2 regions of the Sulfurospirillum sp. hDNRA2 genome follow, and region 1 is predicted to be linked to the other one. Evidence: riboswitches for the same ligand, from Rfam matches in the RefSeq annotation. Region 1 holds a riboswitch; the other holds the start of a gene.
What was found. A riboswitch is a leader RNA that binds a small molecule or an ion and turns the genes downstream of it on or off. The one in region 1 is predicted to bind thiamine pyrophosphate.
Positions count from the first base shown of each region.

Region 2: it holds a riboswitch for thiamine pyrophosphate, as region 1 does, so the genes downstream of both, thiD (bifunctional hydroxymethylpyrimidine kinase/phosphomethylpyrimidine kinase) here and thiC (phosphomethylpyrimidine synthase ThiC) in region 1, are expected to answer to the same signal.

Region 1 covers NZ_CP159800.1:2,076,382-2,081,923, reverse strand. Annotated here, with positions in the region: gene NL930_RS10165 (DUF488 family protein) at 1-45, opposite strand, end outside; gene NL930_RS10160 (DUF488 family protein) at 45-662, opposite strand; gene thiC (phosphomethylpyrimidine synthase ThiC) at 819-2,687, opposite strand; TPP riboswitch at 2,686-2,801, opposite strand; gene NL930_RS10150 (sulfite exporter TauE/SafE family protein) at 2,975-3,724, shown strand; gene uvrA (excinuclease ABC subunit UvrA) at 3,721-5,542, shown strand, end outside.
Region 2 covers NZ_CP159800.1:1,448,100-1,453,641, forward strand. Annotated here, with positions in the region: gene thiM (hydroxyethylthiazole kinase) at 1-676, opposite strand, end outside; gene cytX (putative hydroxymethylpyrimidine transporter CytX) at 655-1,866, opposite strand; gene thiD (bifunctional hydroxymethylpyrimidine kinase/phosphomethylpyrimidine kinase) at 1,863-2,666, opposite strand; TPP riboswitch at 2,726-2,859, opposite strand; gene NL930_RS07310 (GGDEF domain-containing protein) at 2,894-3,490, opposite strand; gene NL930_RS07315 (helix-turn-helix domain-containing protein) at 3,590-3,841, shown strand; gene NL930_RS07320 (cache domain-containing protein) at 3,831-5,542, opposite strand, start outside.

The sequences.
Region 1 (5,542 bases):
CTCTTCTGCACTTTTTTGAGTATACCCGATAGTAAATAGGTTCATTATTCGTCATCCCCTTCATTTGTAATGGCATTGTAGGCAATATCTATATTTCTTAATTCGTATGCTAATTTTAGTTGCTCTTCAATACTAACATTTGGGTGGAATAAATCGACAACTGGAATTTTTTTTTCATATTTTTTTAGTAATCTTTGTTCAAGTTCTTTATGTGGGATAATCTTATCAGGATAGATATGGTTGATATTAATTAATATCTTAGATAAGAACTCTGAAATCAGTCCAAATCTATGACAATCAAATGCCTCTTTTTCTGAACACATCAAAGAAATGTTATATCCCTTGTCGATACCTCTTTCTAATCTTAGAATACCATCTTGAAAATTTTTGGTTTCTTGAACCTTTTTAAAATTTACTTTTCCATCATCAAAAAGGAGATTTTTATCTTCGTATCTTGCACCTAACATATCTCCCATATAAATATAACAGATTGCATTTTGTTTCAAATACTGTTTTAATAACTCTTTATTATATTGTGGTGCAAATTTACTGTATGGAGTACTTCGCACATCTACAATAGTATTAATTTGGTTTTGTTTTAACAATCCTCCAAATTCTTCAATTTTATATATTGAATGCCCAATGGTATAAATTGTCTTCACAAATTTCCTTTTATTAGATAATTTTGGGATAAGTTTATCATAAGTCAGCTCACAAGATGGTTCAGTAAGATATTGAAGAATAAATGACGTGTTTGTCTTAATAATTGAATAATGCTAGTTTTAGATTAAGCCCTTGATTTCAAGGGCTTAATCTATTTACTGATAAATCTGTCCACCGCTCTCTTTAAAGTGTTCTGCTTGTTCTTCCAAACCTTTTTTAAGCGCAACACTGACATCATCCGTACCGATTTTTGCGGCGTAGTCACGTACATCTTGTGAGATTTTCATGGAGCAAAATTTTGGTCCACACATTGAGCAGAAGTGGGCGACTTTTGCACTCTCGACTGGCAAAGTTTTGTCGTGGTATTCGCGAGCCCTATCTGGGTCGAAGCCGATGTTAAACTGGTCGTACCAACGAAACTCAAAACGGGCTTTACTCATGGCGTTGTCGCGGATTTGCGCTCCTGGGAAACCTTTGGCAAGATCAGCGGCGTGGGCGGCAATTTTGTAGGCGATGATGCCTTCTTTCACGTCTTCACGGTTTGGCAAGCCTAAGTGCTCTTTTGGTGTGACGTAGCAGAGCATTGCTGTGCCGTACCAGCCGATTTGTGCCGCACCGATGGCTGAGGTGATGTGGTCATAGCCTGGAGCGACATCGGTCACTAGGGGTCCGAGGGTATAGAAGGGTGCTTCAAAACAGTCTTCTAACTCTTTGGTCATGTTCTCTTTTATCATCTGCATCGGCACGTGCCCGGGACCTTCGATCATCACTTGTACATCGTGTTTCCAAGCGATTTTGGTGAGTTCTCCCAAGGTTTCAAGTTCGGCAAATTGTGCTTCATCGTTGGCATCGTAGAGTGAGCCAGGGCGTAAGCCATCTCCGAGTGAAAAGGCGACATCGTAGGCTTTCATGATGTCACAGATTTCTTCAAAATGGGTGTAGAGGAAGTTCTCTTTATGGTGGTGCAGACACCATTTTGCCATGATGCTCCCCCCTCGTGAGACGATACCCGTTAAGCGTTTTGCGGTCATGGGTACATACGCTAATCGAACGCCTGCGTGAATGGTGAAGTAGTCCACACCTTGTTCGGCTTGCTCAATAAGCGTGTCACGGAATACTTCCCATGTAAGGTCTTCTGCGATGCCGTGAACTTTTTCTAACGCTTGATAAATCGGCACCGTGCCGATGGGTACAGCGGAGTTTCTTAGTATCCACTCTCTGGTTTCGTGGATGTTCTTACCTGTCGATAAGTCCATGACCGTATCGCCACCCCATCTCGTTGACCAGAGCATCTTCTCAACTTCTTCTTCGATGGAGGAAGTGGTGGCGGAGTTGCCGATATTGGCGTTGATTTTTACCATGAAGTTACGACCTATTATCATCGGTTCGGCTTCGGGGTGATTGACATTTAAAGGTAGGACGGCTCTGCCTGCGGCAATCTCTTGGCGGACAAATTCAGGCGTATAAATTTCTGGCAAATTTGCCCCAAAATGTTCACCCTTGTGTTGCTTGCCTAAAAGTTTGTTTTGGCGAGCCACTTCAAGGTTGCAGTTTTCACGAATGGCGACGTACTCCATCTCAGGGGTGATGATGCCCGCACGGGCGTAGTGCATTTGAGTGATGTTTTTGCCCGCTTTTGCACGGCGTGGTTTTTTAAGGTTGGGGAAGCGTAGGGCGTTTAGTTCTTGGTCATCGTGACGTTTATGAAAATAGATGGAGCTAAAATCGGCTAGTTGCTCCGTGTCATTTCGCTCCTCTATCCATTTCGCACGAATGGGTTTTAAGCCTTGATGCAAGTCGATGGTGACATTGGGATCAGTGTAAACGCCTGAAGTATCGTATACATGTAAAGGTGGATTTTCCTCCACTTTACCATCACCAAAAGCGGTGGCACTAAGGGTGATTTCACGCATCGGGACTTGAATGTCGGGACGTGAGCCTTGAATGTAAATTTTACGAGAACTTGGGAAGTTTTGAATGTAAGATGAATCTATTTTTTCAAGATTATCGAGGACTTTAGACATGGGTTTATCTCCTTATTTCCTACGCCGGCATTACCCGGATCAGGTTCGTGAAGCCACATTAATGGACTTCTTGGGGTATGATCTCAGCTTTTTACAGCACCCCCACAGACAACGGTATGGTTAAAGAAAAAGATTATACGCAAGGGAACTTAAACGGCGCGTAAGATGAGAACTTAGGTCTCGTCTTTTTTCAGTACGTTTCTTTTTGAAAAGGATCACGTTTGTTTTTAAATCGTTTATTAAGAGGGGTTCGAGTAAAATAGATCACTTCTTAAAAAGCGGGATAGATGGAAATAGGATTTGGACTTTTAGGCGTTTTTGTGGGTTTTGCTTCCGGTTTTTTCGGTATCGGGGGAGGAACGCTTTTAGTGCCTATTTTTCTTTACATGGGCTACGACATCAAAACCGCCATCGGTATTTCGGTCATGCAGATGATCTTTAGTTCTATATTCGGTTCGTATCACAATCACAAAGCCGGTATGTTGGCATTAAACAGCGGATTCGTTTTAGGGCTAGGGGCTTTTATCGGTGCGGCATTCAGCGGTATGATCGTCGATAAGCTTTCCCACTTGACGCTTTTGATCGTTTTTGGGGCTATTTTAGTGATGTCTATCTATAAAATGTTCACGGTAACGTTTGAAGTGCCTTTACAGCCCGTCGAATCTAAGGGGCTTTTATTGCTTATCGGTGTGATTGTGGGGGCGATATCGATCAGTACGGGAACGGGAGGTGCAATTTTCTTGACACCCGCTTTGGTCGGATTTTTGCATTGGGATATTAAAAAAGCGGTCGGTACGACGTTGTTTTTCGTCATTTTCGGCTCAATTTCGGGGTTTGCCAGTTTGGCGATGCATGGTTACGTGGAGTATCACGTGGGGACGGCGGTGAGTATAGGTTCGGTCATTGGCGTATATTTCGGCGTCAAAGCGTCACATCGCATTGAAAAAAAGATGCAAAGACGGGCATTATTGATCCTCTACGTCGTTATGTTTGTTTTAACCTTCAATAAAATTTTAAGCGAGATGAATGTTTTATGATCAAAATATACGGTGCAAAAGAGAACAATCTTAAAAATATCAACTTAGAGATTCCCAAAAATAAACTGGTCGTTTTTACGGGACTGAGCGGAAGCGGTAAAAGTACCTTGGCGTTCGATACGCTCTATGCCGAAGGGCAACGTCGTTATATCGAGTCGCTCTCCTCGTATGCCAGACAGTTTTTAGATCGCGTGGGCAAACCCGACGTCGAGAAGATCGAGGGTTTGACGCCCGCGATCGCGATTGATCAAAAAACCACGAGCAAAAATCCGCGCTCAACCGTGGGGACGATTACCGAGATTTACGACTATCTGCGGTTGCTTTACGCGCGCGTCGGGAAGCAGCATTGTCATATTTGCGGTCAAGAAATCTCGCAAATGTCGGTAGCGGATATTATCGAACAGGTTTTAAAATTGCCCGTAGAGACGAAGCTCTCGATCTTAGCGCCGTTGGTACGCGAGAAAAAGGGCAGTTTTGCCGATATGATCGAATCGTTGCGCCATAAAGGTTACGTGCGTGCTTTGATCGACGGCGTGATGGTACGGCTCGATGAAGAGATCGAACTTCTTAAAACCAAAAAACATACGATTAAAGTCATTATCGACCGCGTCGTCATTCGAGAAGAAAATCGTGATCGTATCGCCACCGACATTGAAAAAGCCCTTTTGGAGAGTTACGGCGAAGTCGAGCTTGACATCGCCAATGCCGAAGAAGTTGGACTTCTTGTTTCGCATATTCATTACAGCGAACATTTGGCGTGTTTTGACTGTAAAATCAGTTTTGAGCCGCTAGAACCGCTTTCGTTTTCGTTCAATTCTCCCAAAGGCGCATGTCCTACATGTGATGGATTAGGGATTCGCTACACGCTGGATTTGAAGAAAATTATTAATGAAAACGTGAGCATCGACGAAGGGGCGATTCGTATTTTTTACGGCTTTAACAAAAGCTTTTACGCCAAATTTTTAGAGGCGTATTGCCAAGCGGCGGGTATTAATACGCGCATTCCTTACGAAGAGCTCGAAGAGCACCAAAAGCGTGCCATTTTGCACGGCGGCGTCGAAGAAGCGACTTTCTTTTGGAAAAAGCATAAGCTCGTACGAAAATGGGAAGGCGTCATTAAAATTGCCTACGAGATGCTTAAAGACGAAAAAGAGCTCGGCGAATACATGAGCGAAAAGGTGTGCGACACGTGCGGCGGACATCGCTTACGTAAAGAGAGTCTTGCGGTACGCGTTGCCGGAAAACGTATCTCCGACATCTTGGAGCTTCCGATCGATCAATGTTTGGAATTCTTTAAAAACAATGAAAATTTTTCGTATATGTCGGCACAACAAACGATGATTGCCGCACCGATTTTAAAAGAGATCAAAGAGCGACTCTTTTTCTTATTTGACGTAGGCTTAGGCTACATCAGTCTCGGGCGCGATGCACGAACCATTAGCGGCGGCGAAGCGCAACGCATCCGCATCGCGTCGCAAATCGGAAGCGGCTTGACGGGTGTCATGTACGTTTTAGACGAGCCGAGCATCGGACTTCACGAACGCGATACGCTTAAACTCATCCGAACCTTACGCAATTTGCAGAAAAAAGGCAACTCCGTGATTGTCGTCGAACACGACAAAGAGACGATCAAAACGGCGGATTTTGTGGTGGATATTGGTCCGGGGGCCGGAAAATTCGGCGGTGAAATTGTTTTTGCGGGAACGAACGAAGCGCTTTTAACCAGTAATAGTCTCACCGCGCAGTACATCAACGGAACAAAAACGATCGATTATCGCCAGAACAGGGCACAAGAGCGTTGGATCGAGCTCAATCACG
Region 2 (5,542 bases), 630 kb from region 1:
CCATCGTCGAAATACCGGCAATAGCCGAAATCAACGCATCGCTTTTGGTTCCTAAAAAACTACCGATCAACGAACTCGTCATGCATCCCGTGCCCGTCACTTTCGTTAACAACGCATCGCCGTTTTGCAAGCGATACGTTACATTGCCGTTTGAGACGATATCTTCTTTACCCGTAATCGCAATCGTACACTGAAGTTTTTTGGCTAACGAAGCGGCGATCAATCCGCCGTCTGCTTCATCATCCAACGAATCGACGCCGGAGCTTTTCGCTTCCAATCCCGCAATCGTTTTGATCTCCGCCATATTGCCGCGAACGACGTCCATGCGTACATGTCGCAATAATTCTGTAACGCTTTGAAGGCGAAAGGGTGTCGCACCCACACCCACGGGGTCTAAAACAACGGGAATCTGTTTTGTATTCGCCTTGCTAGCGGCCTTTTGCATTGCTTCGAACGTTTGGGCGTTGAGTGTTCCGATATTTAGAACCAAAGCGTCGCACAAAGAGACCATCGCTTCGACTTCTTGTAACGCGTCCGCCATAATAGGCGATGCGCCGATGGCTAAAACCGTATTGGCACAATCGTTGACCGTCACGTAATTGGTAATATGGTGAATCAAGGCGCGTTTATGCGCTAATGCTTCAAAGAGTGCCTTTAGTTGTTCTTTAACGTCCATGTTCGAACTCCTTTCCTAAGCGTAACAAACAATAAAAGCGTCACGATCATCGTCGGTAACGTCGACCCCAAAATAAAATCGAGCGTTAAAAAATAATAATAGACGATAATCCCCGCAATCCAAATAAAAACATACCCTACATGTAAGCGTAACGTTTCATCGATACGTGTATTGCCGAAGAGAAAATAATCGCTCAGCACGATCGCAAATAAAGGAGCAAACACCGAACCGATCGCATACAAAAAGCTTTCATACGCCTCAATCGGCGTTAAAAGCGCAACGCCTAGTCCTATCAACGTCATGACTAAAGCGATTGAACGTTCGGAAAATTGCGGAAAAAGATTTCGAAACGTTACTCCGGCGGAATAAGCGTCCAAAAATGTCGTCGTTACGGTTGAAAGCAAAACGATACCCAAAGCGAAAAATCCTAAATTTAACGCGTTCATCATGCTGGCGACACTTGCGTCTTGTGCATACAATGCCATCGCCAAACCGATCGTGTACATCAACGAACTACCGAGAAAATAGCCTAAAAAACTACCGATCAAACCGCGCGTTTTATGCGCCGCAAAGCGCGTATAATCGGCAATCAACGGTAACCACGAAAGCGGCATGATCACGCAAAGTTCCAACGCCGCGCCAAAGCTCATCTCACCGGTCGAAGGCAAGGAAAAAATCTCTTGCTCTCTAAAAACGACAAAACACAATAGAAGCGTCAAACCCAAAAGCAATACGACTGCAATAACGTTCAATCGCGTAAAGCCCTGTTTGCCCAAAGCAATCCACAGCAGGATTAAAGCGGCAATCACGATCGTCCAAACGTGAAGATTTTCGATTCCCCAAAGAGAAAAGCTTAACGCGTCGGCGGCTTTGGCACCGGAGAGCATCATCACTGCCGTCCAGCCTAAGAGCTGAAGCATATTTAAAACGGAGAAAAGATACGATCCGTATCTGCCGAACGCTATACGCGTCGAGGTCATCGCCCCTATTTTGGCGTTAAACCCGATCATACCGCCCAAAATTAAAATCGCTCCGCCGATCAGATGTCCGATCACGATCGCCCATACGCCTTGTATAAATCCCAAAGGAGCCAAAAAAGAGCCCGTTAAAATCTCCGCCAAAGAGATCGCGGCACCAAACCACAGCGCAAAAAGGCTCCATCCGCCCAAAACGGTTTTGTCGCGCGTCATACGTCCAACCCCGCTTTGCGATACAGTGCGTAAAAATGATGCACCGGTCCCACACCCTGCCCCAAGGCAAAACCGTGTTCAATCGCTTCGGTAATATAGGCTTTTGCTTCTTCCACCGCCTCTTTGAGCGGATAGTCTTGGGCTAAATAAGCCGCAATCGCCGATGAGAGCGTACAACCCGTACCGTGCGTATTACGCGTGTGTAAGCGCGGCGAATGTAATTCGAAAAAATGCTCTCCGTCATACAAGACGTCGATAGCGTCCGCTTCCAAATGGCCGCCTTTGACTAAAACGTTCGAACATCCAAGCGCGTGTAAATCGCCTGCGGCACGGCGCATCTTTTCCAAAGAATCGATACGATAGCCTACGATGACTTCCGCTTCGGGTAAATTGGGCGTAATCAGCGTCGCCATCGGCAAGAGTTCTTCAATCAACGCTTTTTTGGCTTCGGGTTGTAACAGATCGTAACCGCTTTTGGAAATCATCACGGGGTCGACGACAAGCGGCGGCAAGGCATAGCGTTTTAATGTAGAGACGATTGCGCGAATCGTCTCGGGGCGCGATACCATACCGATCTTGACCGCATCGACGCGAATATCGTCGAAAATGGCTTCGATTTGACGTGTAATGACATTTGGGGTCACGTCTTGAACGTCAAAAACGCCTTGCGTATTTTGAGCCGTAATCGCCGTAATAACGCTCATACCGTACGTTCCGTTCGCACTAAAGGTTTTCAGATCGGCTTGAATGCCCGCACCTCCGCAGCTATCCGAGCCGGCAATGGTTAAACAGTGTTTCATACGCTATCCTCAAAAAGAGAGTTCAACGCTCTGATGCAATAAGAGAGGGAAAAAGTACGGAGGAATTTTTGATGCTTGCCTACGCCGGTATTATCCGGATCAGGTCTCGACCGAGCAAAAGACTCGGCTTTGAGGATCAAAGAATCGTCATTCTTTATCTCAGCCGGTTTAACCGGCTCTCCTAGCATAAGAGTTTCGGATAATTGTACTCTGATTTAGCGGAATTTTCAAGGCATAACGCATTCGATGCGGTTTTTCCCTTTCTCTTTCGCTTCGTATAATGCGCGATCGGCGCACTGAACGATCGCTTCGGCACTTAAAGAATGGGAAAAAAGGCACACGCCGACGCTGATACTAATCGGTATGTTCTTATACGTTCGCAAAGCGTCTTGAATTTTTTCGATAACGACAAAAATATCCTCCCGATCGATCAGCGGACATAACAGAATAAATTCGTCGCCTCCAAAGCGAGCCAGTACGTCGCCTTCGCGTAACTTTAAGTTACATTCATTGACGATATGCACTAAAACTTCGTCACCGAAAAGGTGTCCGTGTGTATCATTTATCTGTTTAAAATCATCCACGTCTATCATTAAAACGGCAGAAGAATTATGGTAACGATGTAGTAGTCTTAAATGATATTCCAAAATTTCAAGAAAATAGCGTCGCGTGTAGGCTTGAGTTAACTCATCTTTTTGCGTCAGCTCATTGAGGTAAAGCATTTTTCGTTTAAGGGAAACAATGATTTTGATGAGGAAAAGCAAGACGGAAACAAAAAAAATACCCGCTACGACCATAATACTAAAACAAAAATTATCGATCATCCTACACCGTACCATACTGTTTTAATTCACTATAGGGAATTTTAAAAACATTTTAACCGTTATAAACTTAGATAATACTTCACTATAGGGAAAATTATCATGCTGGCATTTAGAGATTTTTTACCGGACGAGATTCAAGCGTTTCACCGCTTGATTGCCCGTAACGTTCAGCATATTCGTAAAGAAAAAAAGATGACGCAACTCGATCTAGCCCTGACGATCGGGCATAAATCGGTCAGTACGATAGCCAAAATCGAAGCAGGATTGGAGAATAAACACTACAATATCGAGCATTTGTATAAAATAGCAACGATTTTAGAAGTCGATATTTGCGATTTTTTTAAACCGTAGTTCTTTGGCGTATCCATTGGCGTAAGTCTTCGATGCTCATCGGTTTTGCGTACAAATAACCTTGACCTTGAGCGCAACCGTGTTCTGCCAAGAAGCGTTCTTGCGCTTCATGTTCGATTCCTTCCGCCAAGGTCGTAATCTTCATACTACGTGAGAGCTGAATAATCGAATCGGCAATCGCACAAGCATCTTCATGATCCGGAAGATCTTTAACAAACGACATGTCGACTTTGAGTTTGTTGATCGGTAACTTTCGTAAATAACTCAAAGACGAATACCCCGTACCGAAATCGTCAATCGCGATATTAAGCCCCAAGCTTTGCATCTCTTTTAAAAGCATAATCCATCGCTTAGGATCGTGCATCAAAATCGACTCGGTGACTTCCATTTCAATCACGGACGGATCGATCTTGGTCTCGTCTAAAACCGTTTTAAGGGTTTGAAGAAAATCGCTAAATTCAATTTGCACACCCGAGATATTCACGGAAACCGTCCCGCTAAAAAGCCCCTCTTCGTGCAATGCGACCCAATCCAAACAGGTTTGTCGCAACACCCATGCTCCGATTTCGACGATCAACCTCGTCTCTTCGGCATACGCGATAAAGCGTCCCGGAGCCAAAATACCCTCCAAAGGGTGCCGCCAGCGAACGAGTGCTTCCACGCCGACGAGTTCACGTGTTTGAAGATCGATTTGCGGTTGATAATAAACCAAAAATTGTTCCTCTTTAACCGCTTCGCGAAGCGCGTTTTCCATGCCGATACGCTCGTACGAAGCGACGGTCATATCGATCGTATAGAAAGCATAGGCGTTTTTGCCGGCGTCTTTGGCTTTATACATTGCCGCATCGGCATTTTTAATCAGTGTTTCGCCCTCGGTTCCGTGATCGGGATATAAACTAACGCCGATACTTGCCGTTAAAAAGAATTTTTGATCTTTATTGATAAAAGGCTCTTCAAAAATCGTCTGAATCTTACGCAAAATCACTTCGACTTCAGCGCGTTCGTTGATTGACTCGATGACTAAGACAAACTCGTCTCCGCCGATACGAGATAACGTATCGCAGTGGCGAATTTTATGCTGCACGCGAAGGGCAAACTGCTTTAATATTTCGTCGCCGTAACTGTGCCCGAAGCTGTCGTTGATCTTCTTAAAATTGTCCAAGTCCATAAAACAAACGGCAATCATTTGCATATGCCGTTTGCTGTTTTCAATCGCATGGGCAATTCTGTCGTTTAACAATAAGCGGTTAGGAAGTCCGGTTAAAACGTCGTTGTGCGCTAAAAATTCGAGGGCCTTTTCCGAGGCGATTAAACGCTCTTCATTGGCTTTTTTCTCGGTATTGTCGCGCGCGGAAACAACGTAAGCGGAAGGTAGTTTGTCGCCTTGTTCGTAATAAGGAAAATATTTTGCATGTAAAAAACGCTTGCCGAACGACGAGAGCACCCAATATTCGGATTCAAACGTTTCACCGCACAAAACTCGATCGCTCATGGGCTTTAGCGTCTCGGCAAAATACTGTTCTCCAAAAAGCTCGGGCATCGTATGTCCGACGATTGCCTCTTTTTCTTTATCAAAAAAGCTTAAATACGCCTCGCTAATTGCCAAATAGGTATAATGACGATCAATAAGCGCTAAAAAATCTTCAGAACTCGAGACGATTTTCTTATACTGCTCAAGATGTTTATTGCTATGTATTTTTG